One region of the Staphylococcus durrellii genome, then DNA from elsewhere that is predicted to be linked to it. Evidence: predicted binding sites of a transcription regulator. Region 1 holds the regulator's gene; the other holds the start of a gene.
What was found. The regulator Rex, encoded in region 1, represses fermentation and respiration genes when NADH is low (regulators of the CRP and FNR family bind a similar motif). The targets are predictions, from matches to a motif close to TTGTGAAATATTTCACAA.
Positions count from the first base shown of each region.

Region 2: a site for Rex is predicted at 1,550-1,567, ahead of qoxA (cytochrome aa3 quinol oxidase subunit II). Genes of this name have one in related genera too.

Region 1 covers NZ_JADIIO010000001.1:842,366-848,172, reverse strand. The annotation lists gene ISP02_RS03985 (sucrose-6-phosphate hydrolase) at 1-732, opposite strand, end outside; gene ISP02_RS03980 (sulfurtransferase TusA family protein) at 1,141-1,365, opposite strand; gene ISP02_RS03975 (YeeE/YedE family protein) at 1,384-2,478, opposite strand; gene ISP02_RS03970 (redox-sensing transcriptional repressor Rex) at 2,699-3,340, opposite strand; gene ISP02_RS03965 (ABC-F family ATP-binding cassette domain-containing protein) at 3,496-5,424, shown strand; gene ISP02_RS03960 (MutS-related protein) at 5,773-5,807, shown strand, end outside.
Region 2 covers NZ_JADIIO010000001.1:1,725,811-1,731,617, reverse strand. The annotation lists gene qoxB (cytochrome aa3 quinol oxidase subunit I) at 1-260, opposite strand, end outside; gene qoxA (cytochrome aa3 quinol oxidase subunit II) at 260-1,381, opposite strand; gene ISP02_RS08310 (immunoglobulin-like domain-containing protein) at 1,645-1,962, opposite strand; gene folD (bifunctional methylenetetrahydrofolate dehydrogenase/methenyltetrahydrofolate cyclohydrolase FolD) at 2,593-3,450, opposite strand; gene purE (5-(carboxyamino)imidazole ribonucleotide mutase) at 3,657-4,139, shown strand; gene purK (5-(carboxyamino)imidazole ribonucleotide synthase) at 4,126-5,253, shown strand; gene purC (phosphoribosylaminoimidazolesuccinocarboxamide synthase) at 5,253-5,807, shown strand, end outside.

The DNA.
Region 1 (5,807 bases):
CTCAATACCTTGAGGACAAAACATCAGTATGTCAAAACCATCTAAATTAAAATAATCTGGGCACTCCCACATATAACCAAATTCAGTCAATTTCGTTTCTAATTCACCCATAAACTGCCAGTGCACGATATCAGTTGAACGATAGAGTACGACCCTACCACTTTGCTGGATATTTTGGGCACCTATGATGGCGTAATAATCTTCTCCTCTTTTAAAGACTTTTGGGTCTCTAAAATGCTGCGTATAACCTTCAGGAGGTTGAGCAATTACAGGTTTGGGAAACTTGCTTAATGAGTTATCTTGATTAACTTTAGCAATCAATTGGCTAGCATGTCTTTGCCACGCTTCATCACGAGCATTACCTGTATACATATAGTATAAGTGATTATCATATTCAAAAGCACTTCCACTATATACACCGTGGCTGTCATTTTTAGTGTCAGGTTTTAATATTGGTCCATGTGGTTCAAAATGAACTAAATCTTTGCTTGTATAATTGTACCAATATTTCAAACCATGAACGGCCCCTAAAGGAAACCATTGATGTGAGATATGATATTCTCCATTAAAATAAATCAAACCATTAGGATCATTAAGCAATCCAGATTCTGGTTGGATATGAAAAGTTTGTCTATAGCTAGATTGTTTTACTTGAGCTTTTAATGCTTCTAACTTATCTTGAGGGACTTCCTCAAAATGTTGATAGCGCTCGTCTCTTGTCCACTCACGCATGGTAAGTTTGCCTCCTCAAAACAGAATTATCTTTATTTTATCATTCAAACGAAAATCGTCCCATACTAAAATCATTTATTATTTCATTAAAGCCATTTGTTATTTAAAGATAAAATAATTACTTCATATAAATTTATAAGTTAAATAGTACTTTTATTAGACTTGTTTATATTTATTAGACATATAGATACCGTAAAGTTATATAATATCATTCAATCAGACAATGGTGTTGTCTAAAAACCATTTGTTCATAATAATTAACTGATTAGAATACTATTTATACAAAATTTTACATTTACATTAGTGACAATTATGTACACTTTTAATTTATAGTGTACCATCATGGTTACACTTATAACACATGAATATAAAGAAAACCTGGTTATAAAAAATAACCAGGTCAATTGCTTATGCTTTTTGAATAGTGATTGTCCAAGAAGCATCATCTAATTGTTCATAGTTTGTTACTGGATAACCTTGTTCAGCAGCCCAATTTGGTATTGCTTCAGTTGCTTGAGTACAATCGAAATCAATTTTTAGTTCGTCTCCGTTATCCAAGGTTACCATTTTCTTTTGAGCTTCTATTAATGGGAACGGACAAACCATTCCTACTGTGCCTAATTCATGTACCATAATTTAATTTCCTCCTTATTATGTTGTTTGCGTTTGTCCACTTATATTGGCACTTTTTGCTGAGGTCGCTTGTGCCTTTTGAGCTTTTTTCATAGGCCTAATAAAGATAAAATAACTCATAAACCATGCACCTAGAATCATTGAAGCTAGAGCTATCCATCCTTGCCAAGACATTGTCGCAGTTGATACTAAACCATTACCAATTGAACAACCTCCTGCTACAGATGCACCAAATCCCATGAACGTACCTCCAAATACACTATTTCTAATTGTCTTTTTGTCCGGTAATCTCCATTTAAATTCTCTTGCACCTTTTGCTGCTATATATGAACCAAGGAATATACCTAAAACTAAAAATACGCCCCAGTCTAATAATTTAACATCTCCACTGACTAAAAATTGTACTAAATTAGCTGAAGGAGTCGTAATACCAAGTCCATCCATTCTACCTGTAGTTTCACTTACTGGCCAAGCCAACAACGCAATAATACCTACTAAAATGGCTGCTACGAAAGGATGATATTTCTTCTCAAATAAATAATAGCGTACACCTGTAAATTTACGTTTTAATGTTGGCACAGCAACTTTTGGCTTACGTAAAGTTTTCACTACGAAAAACAGTGTAATAATAACTAATAATAAAACCCAAACCCACATTGGAATACCGGTTGTTTGTGACATGCTAGCATTAACATTTGTTGGTTTGTTAATTTTATTCAATATAGGTAGTAATAAACCAAATTTAGTAACTGCTGAAGTGAACGCATATAAAGCTAAAGCTATCCAACTACCTATTAAACCTTCTCCGGCACGATACCATGTACCAGTAGCACATCCACCAGATAAAATCATTCCAACTCCAAAAATAAATGATCCAATAACCGTCCCTATTATAGGGTATGATTCTGTTGGTACTTTAACGATGCCTGTAGAAGTCAAAATAAGTAGTCCAATACTTTGTATGGATATGGCTATTAATAAGGCATAAAACATTTTATTACTCTTTTGAATATACATATCTCGGAAACCACCTGCTAAACAAAACCGTGTGCGTTGCATAACGAAGCCTAATAAAGCCCCTACGATGAGACCACTAAATACTAACCACACCAAATAAATCCCTCTTTTCCGATTAAATTAATAAGAATAATAATATTAGATTTGATCGTACTTTTCAAGACTATTTGTTTAATTGTAATAGTATTGTAATCAATTTTTTAGAATGGGTAAATTAGGTTGAAAAAATTATTGATAAATCATTACCAAATAAAAAAGCTACCTTTTTTAATGTCTAAAAGACAAAATCTCATAAGATAGCTTCAATATATTTAATTTATTTATCTCCATAATTACGCATAAAAAATAGTAATGATTGTAATTCAATACCTAAGTCTATATGATGTATTTGAACATCTGAAGGGGTATTAACTCTAGTTGGTGTAAAATTCAAAATACCTTTTACGCCAGATTGCACGAGTTGATCTGTTACTTGTTGCGCCGCATTTTCAGTAGTTGTAAGAATAACGACATCGATTTCTTCTTTTTTTAAAATGTTTTCTATATCGTTATAATGTTTTACCGTAACATTTCCAACTTTAGCACCTATAATATCCTCTCGAATATCAAAAGCCTCAGTAATTGTCATTTCATCGTGAATAGAAAAATTAAAATTCAACAATGCCTTACCTAAATTACCAACGCCCACAATGGCAATCTTAATTTCATTATTTTCATTTATTTCGTGTTTAAAAAAGTTCAACAGACTTTCTATATTATATCCGTATCCTTTTTTACCTAGTTCTCCAAAATATGAAAAATCTCGACGAATAGTTGCAGAATCTATATTTAGTCCTTCGCTAATCGTTTTAGAATTCACTCTGTCTATGCCTTTTGATTTTAAAGTATTCACAAATCTATAATATAAAGGTAAACGCTTTAATGTAGCACGAGGAATTTTATCACTTTGATGCGCCAAAATTAAGTCCCCCTATTATTACGAAAATATACAAAGCTATGAATGGAAGCAATTACTATAATATTATACATTAATAAAATATAAAAATAAACAATCGTAGTTTTATCTAACACTTATATAAGGTAAAATAGACATATTAGTGAGGTGCACAAAACATGATATTATTACAACTAAACGATATATCGAAATCTTTCGATGGTGAAGATATTTTTAATGATGTTAATGTAGAAATTAAGACTGGCGAGCGAATCGGTATTGTAGGTAGAAATGGCGCCGGAAAATCTACATTAATGAAAATCATTGCAGGTGTAGAGGGGTATGACGGCGGGCATATCTCAAAAATTAAAAATTTAAAGTTAGGTTACTTAACACAGCAAATGACCTTGAATACAACTTCTACTGTAATTCAAGAAATGTCCAAACCTTTTGAGCATATTAAAAAATTAGGCCAACAAATGAACCAAGAAACTGATTGGTTAGCGCAACATGCAGATGACTTTGATAGTGACAAATATAAAGTGCATCTTGAAAAATACGAAAGCCTATCAAATCAATTTGAACAATTAGAGGGCTATCAATACGAAAGTAAAATTAAAACTGTATTACATGGCTTGAACTTTGATGAAGCAGATTTTGACCGTCCAATAAATGATTTTAGTGGTGGCCAAAAGACGCGTTTATCATTAGCTCAAATGTTATTAAGTGAACCTGATTTACTGCTATTAGATGAGCCTACTAACCATCTCGATATGGAAACAACAGAATGGTTAGAGGGTTATTTAAACTACTTTAAAGGTGCTATTGTTATTATCAGTCACGACAGATACTTTCTAGATAAAATTGTTAATCAAATTTATGATGTGGCTTTAGGTGATGTCCAACATTACCAAGGAAACTATGCACAATTTATCGAACAACGTGACAAATATTATGCAAAACGAATGCAAGAATACGAAAAACAAAAAGCAGAGATTAAAAAACTTGAAACATTTGTCGATAAAAATATTGCTAGAGCCTCTACTTCGGGTATGGCCAAAAGTAGACGAAAGACTTTAGAAAAGATGCAAACTATAGATAAACCACTAATTGATGCTCGAAGCGCGAATATCACTTTTGACTTTGAGCGTAATACTGGTAATGATGTTTTTCATATTAAACAATTGGAAATTGGTTATGAAGAACCTATTACTGAACCTATTTCATTAGAAGTAACTAAGGGAGATCATATCGCAATTATTGGTCCAAATGGTATAGGTAAATCAACTCTTATTAAAACAATCGCCGAAAAGCAACACGCATTAGCCGGAGAAATAACAACTGGGGCCAATTTGAAGATTGGTTACTATGATCAAAAGCAAGCCGAATTTAAATCTACTAAAATGATTCTCGATTATGTATGGGATCAATATCCTACTATGAACGAGAAAGACATTAGGGCCGTTCTGGGCCGCTTCTTATTTGTACAAGAAGACGTTAAGAAAATGATTAACGATTTATCAGGTGGCGAAAAAGCAAGGCTTCAACTTGCGTTATTAATGTTAGAGCGCAATAACGTTTTAATCCTAGATGAACCTACTAACCACCTAGATATTGATTCGAAAGAAATGTTAGAACAAGCCTTACAAGATTTTGATGGTACAATTATTTTCGTCTCACATGATCGTTACTTTATTACTCAATTAGCTAATAAAATATTTGATCTAGATAGTGCAGGTGGCACTTTATATATCGGAGACTATCAGTATTACTTAGATAAAATCGCTGAAAAACATGCACTAGCTGCCCAACAAACAAACCTTGAACATACAAGTAACCAAGCGTTTGAAGCAAACAGTAATACTAATTCTTACCTCTCCCAAAAAGAACAGAAAAAAGAACAACGACAACGAGAGCGTAAAATAGCACAATATGAGAGCGATATTGAAACTTACGAAAATAAAATCGCTGAAATTGAGGAACAGTTACTAACACCAGAAATATACAACAACCCATCAAAATCAAATGAACTTGCGCTCGAAAAAGAAGAGACCGAACACAAATTAGAACATGCTATGAATAAATGGGAAAATTTACAGGAATCTTAACATATAAGTCACTTTATAAAAAATAGAGAAAATGAGTCACCTCATTTTCTCTATTTTTTTATCAACTTTTTTATTCACATCTTAACTACGTTAATAAAGGCTATCCACAAAGTTATCCTAGTTATCCACAATTAATATGTCACTATATATTTGCTACATTTTTCATTATTCCCCCTAATCCACAGCTTTTCCCATCACTTATCCACAGTTTATGCACTAATTGTTAATAAGTACGCACGTTCCCTATTGACATTCATATTATTATAAATTTCCTATAACCTTGCGTCAAAATATAATCAATGACACAATTAACCTATAGACTAGACATAAAAAAGGAGCAGTTACACCATGCCAACTATTCTTTGGCTTATACTCGCGTTAAT
Region 2 (5,807 bases), 880 kb from region 1:
TTGTCTGGCAAAGTTAATTGAGTACGTATTAATAGTGCATCAATACCACCACGTACAAACATTAGTACAGCACAAATGATATACATAGCGCCGATTTTTTTATGGTCAATAGATGTGAACCATTCTCTGTATAGATATTTCCATAATTTAAAGTACGTAATTACTGCGATCAAACCGATAATCATGAATGGGGCACCGATTTGTGCCATTGTAATCATCCAGTTACCGTGAACGAGTAATTGATCCCATGGAAAATTCATTAATGTCCACCTCCATGTTCATGGTCTTTTTTCTCTACTTCAGATGTTTTTTTATCTTTAGATCCTTCAGAGATTTTTTCCATTTCATCCATATTATGAGATTCTTCACCTTTGAACTCACTATTATATGGTTGTTTGTTGCTTAAAATCATTTTCTTCATTCCGTGACGTTCATAGTTAGCATTTGTAACTTGTGGCTTACGTTTTGGTTTGTCCGGTTTGCTTAAGACATCTTCTTTAATTTGTTTTTCACTATTAAAGTTAGGGTCTTTTTGTACGTAGTTATAGCGTTTGTAAGCATAAAATACATACTCAGGATCAGCAGCCGGGTCAACAAATGCCATGTGAGTACCACTGAAAGTTAGATTTTTATTTTCAGTCGTAGGTAAAAGTTGCTTATCGAAAGTATCTTGATCTAATACTTTTTTCTTCTTAGCATCTTTAACCCAGTCATTAAACTTACTTTGGCTAACAGAATTTACATTGAATGTTTGTCTAGCAAATCCTTCACCATTGAAGTTTGAGTTACGACCTCTAAACGTTCCAGTTTTGTCCGATGTTAACGTCCAATCCATAGTCATACCTGTCATAGCGTATTTTTGACCACCAAGTTGTGGAATCCAGAAACTTGTCATCATATCCATTGATTGAAGTTTGAATACTACAGGACGATTTTTAGGGATAGTTAAATGGTTTACAGTTTCTATTTTTTGATCTGGATAACTAAAGAACCATTTATAACCAGCACTTGTTGCATAAACTACAAGCGGATCATCCTTTTTCTCTGGTGGTTTTTCATATTGATACAATGATTTGACCGTAGGGATTGCTAAAGCAACAACAATTATAATTGGAACAATAAACCAAATTGCTTCGATTAATGAATTGTGATGCATCTTACCAGATTCTTTATTATTACCTAATCTATATTTGATTAAGAATAAAGCGAACATGATAAGTACAACAGCTACAATAACAAGCATGAAGATGATTGAATAAATAATCAAAAACTTCGAGTCACTTGCCATTGGCCCTTTTGGGTTTAAGACTTCTACATTAGAACAACCACTAAGTAAAATTAGTGAGCCAAACAGTAGAAGCAAAGACTTAAATTTTGACACTTTTTTTGACCTCCTAATACTACAATTGTAGGGCTTACCATCAATTTTAAGATATTCCGCAATATTTACAAGTGTTTCAAGCAAAAAAAATATTGTAAAATTAAAACAACCCCAACAGAATCAACGTCTGGTGGGGGATGAAAGATTTGTTAAAATTATGTGTACATTTTGTGAAAAACGTCAAAATTGAAAGAAAAGTGACAAATACGCTTAAGGCAGTGATAAACGTTATCATTTAAAACGTTTATTAAACATTATGTATATTATTTAACTTCAATATAACGTACAGATTTTTCTACTGCTCCATCTGAGTCTTGAACTTTATATTCTATTTTATATTTGCCTTTTGTATTTGTATCGATATGTCCATTGACTTTAATTTTATCTGTTAGGTCGCCATCTTCTTTATCAAATGCATGAACTCCATTTAATAAGTTATAGTCAATACCTTTTTTTACTATAGTATCTTTGGCACCCTTTATTTCAGGTATTGAATTATCAGTAGCTTCTGCATTTAAATTAGGCGTTACTAATGTAGCTGATACTCCTAAAGCTGATAGTGATTGTAATAATTTATTCATGACGTTTACCTCCGTATGAAAACTGACCTTATGTTTAGATTAACTATACCTTATAATTTGAATATATACATCGTACTATGGTCCTAAAATCATTTCAAACGGCTAAAATTCATTTTTTTCTTTGAAACAAGTAAATGCAGGCAATTAATTTTAATAAAAATGATAGGATCAATAAATTTTAATGAATTAGAGTCTAAACATTAATCCTAGATTAATAGCCCTTAAATGATTTCAAGTTTGAACGTTTTCCTAGGTGATAGCTTTACCCTGTATGTGTCAAAATGAATACGAAGTTTAAGTTTATATACGAGTGCCACCGTTTTTCCTTTAAAACATGTACGATTTAATAAAAGTTACTAATCTTAATTGCCAAGGTATTTCTATACGAAGAGCTATCTGGGGTTCACTTGAATATCCGTTTAAGCAATAAATAAAGCCAAGCATCAAGCATGAAATGGATTGTGTCTTAATGAGATGAATCATAAGTAAAATAGTAATTTAACTAAATACCAAATTTCATAAAAACAAAGAAAACGTCAGGTGCTATCCATATAAGATAGCACCTGACGATTATTTATGAGTCAATGACATTAATGCTACTAACACTTTGTTCTAATAGAAAGAGTTGAATTATTTAATTCCTCTACGCATTTTTTCTGCCAATAATGTGTTATTTAATACCATTGTAATTGTCATAGGGCCAACGCCACCTGGTACGGGTGTAATAGCACCAGCTATTTCTTTGACGTCCTCGTAATCTACGTCGCCCTTTAATTTACCATTTTCGTCAGGTGTATTACCTACATCAATTACTACGGCACCTTCTTTAACATCATCTTTTGATACGATACCTGGTCGTCCTACAGCACTTACGATAATATCAGCATTTTTAAGATGGCTATTCATATCTTTAGTTTTTGAATGCATTATTGTTACTGTAGCATTTTTTTGTAGTAATAGTTTGTAAACAGGTTGACCAACTATGTGACTACGGCCGATGATAACTGCTTCCTTACCTTCAATTTCAATGTCGGCATGACTTAATAATTCCATAATACCTAATGGCGTACATGGTACAAAAGTTTGTTCATCAATATATAGTTTACCAATATTTGTTGGATGGAAACCATCAACATCTTTTTCTGGATTAATTGACTCTATTATTTTTTGTTCACTAACTTGTTTTGGTAAAGGAACTTGGACTAAGATGCCACTTACGCTATCATCTTCATTTAAACGTTTCAGTTCGTTTAAAACTTCTTCTTCAGAAGTTGATTCATCTAAGTGAACGATTTCTGAAATCATACCAAGTTTTTCCGCGGCCTTCTTCTTGGAATTAACGTAACTTTGGCTTGCTCCATCATTACCTACTAAAATTACAGATAATTTGGGAGTATAACCTTGTTCTTTCAATGATTCAACTTGTTCTTTTAACTTCTGTCTATAGTCTTTCGCAATTTGCTTACCATCTAAAATTTTGGCAACCATTATATAATTCCTCCTTCGAATAACAAACTTTACCTTAACTTTATAACATAAAAATGTATTAATATTAAGCAAAAAACGTAAATTCAACTCAAAATTTAGGTTAAAGTTCGATTTTTGATTGAAAATACATTATTTTGTTGTTATGCTATATCTGTAATATACATCTACAAGTACTAATATTTCAAATTTTTGAAAGGGTGTTCAGTTTGAAAGTGGCAGTAATTATGGGTAGTTCATCTGACTGGGATATTATGCAAGAAAGTTGCAATATGCTTGATACTCTAGAAATACCGTACGATAAAAAGGTTGTTTCGGCACATCGTACGCCAAAGTTAATGTATGATTTCGCTAATAATGCACGTAATAATAATTATGACGTTATTATTGCTGGTGCTGGAGGTGCAGCTCATCTACCAGGGATGGTTGCTTCAATGACAACATTACCAGTGATAGGCGTTCCTATAGAATCTAAAAGTTTAAAAGGATTAGATTCATTATTGTCTATAGTACAAATGCCGGGTGGTATCCCTGTAGCAACTACGGCTATTGGAAAAGCAGGCGCAAAAAATGCAGGTATATTAGCTGCTCGAATTCTTAGTATCAATGATAAAAAAATTAAGCAAAACTTGGACAACTATAACCAATCTCTTGTAGAGAAAGTGGGGGAAATGCAGCGTGAACTTGACTAACTTACATTTCGGTTCAACGATAGGTATTATAGGAGGCGGCCAATTAGGTAAAATGATGGCACAATCAGCACAAAAAATGGGATTTAGGGTTATTGTCTTAGATCCGGATAAATCCTGTCCATGCCAGTATGTAGCGCACGATTTTATTAATGCTGATTATAACGATGTTGAGGCGTTAAACGAACTAGGTCGACGATCTGACGTCATTACATATGAATTTGAGAACATTTCTGCACCTCAATTAAGAGAGCTTGTCACAAAATATAATATACCTCAAGGATATGAAGCGATTGAGTTGTTGCAAGACCGTTTGACTGAAAAACAAACATTGCAACAAGCAAATACACAAATCGTTCCTTTTTTACGTGTATCTTCTACAGACGAACTTGATCATGCAATTGAAACGCTTGGTTATCCATTTATTCTTAAAACAAGATTTGGTGGTTACGATGGTAAGGGTCAAATATTAGTAAAAGATAAGTCTTACTTAGATGAAGCACGACAGCTTATATCACAACAAGAATGTGTTGCGGAACAATATTTACAGTTGAAACAAGAATTATCTTTAACTGTAACGATTGGTGACAATCAAAGTGTTACCTTTTTCCCATTACAAGAAAACGAACACAGAGAGCAAATTTTATTTAAAACTGTCGTACCCGCACGTTCTGATAAAGAACAAGAAGCAAGAAACGAAGTTAATAAAATAATAAGCGAAATACATTTTATAGGTACGTTTACAGTTGAGTTTTTTGTTGATCAACAGAACAATTTATTTGTAAATGAAATAGCACCACGTCCTCATAACTCAGGACATTATTCAATTGAAGCATGTGATTTCTCGCAATTTGATACCCATATATTAGCTATAACGGGGCAAGTTTTGCCAAAAGGTATCACACTTTTAAAACCTACTATTATGATGAATTTATTAGGAAAAGATTTGGATTTGCTTGAGTCTGAATTTAGTACAACGCCCGAATGGCACGTACATATTTATGGCAAAGCAGATAGAAAGCCAAATAGAAAAATGGGACATTTGACAGTGTTGACAAATAATATAGAAGAAACTGAATCAATGTTAATTAAACAGTTTGAAGGGAGAAGCAACTAATGTCATTGTTATATGAAGGAAAAGCTAAGAGAATTTACTCCACAGCAGAAGAAGGTATTTTAAGAGTAGAATACAAAGATGAAGTAACAGCAGGTAATGGAGCTAAAAAAGATGTAATCGAGGGTAAAGGGCGTTTAAATAATCAAATCACTTCGAATATTTTCAATTTTCTTAAATCTCAAAACCTCAATAGCCATTTTATAGAACAAATTTCAGAAACCGAACAACTTGTTACATCAGTCGAGATTATACCCTTAGAAGTTGTTGTTAGAAATATTGCAGCAGGTTCAATTACGAAACGGTTAGGATTTGAAAAGGGGCATATTTTTGAACAACCATTGGTCGAGTTTTTCTATAAAAACGATGACTTAAATGATCCTTTAATTACGGATGACCACGTAAAATTATTAAATATCGCAAACGATACTCAAATAAAGCAATTAAAAACTGAAGCTTTAGACATTAATAATAAGCTAATTCAATTAATGGACAAGATGGAACTGCGTCTAGTTGATTTCAAAATAGAATTTGGCATTACAAGTGATGGTGAAATT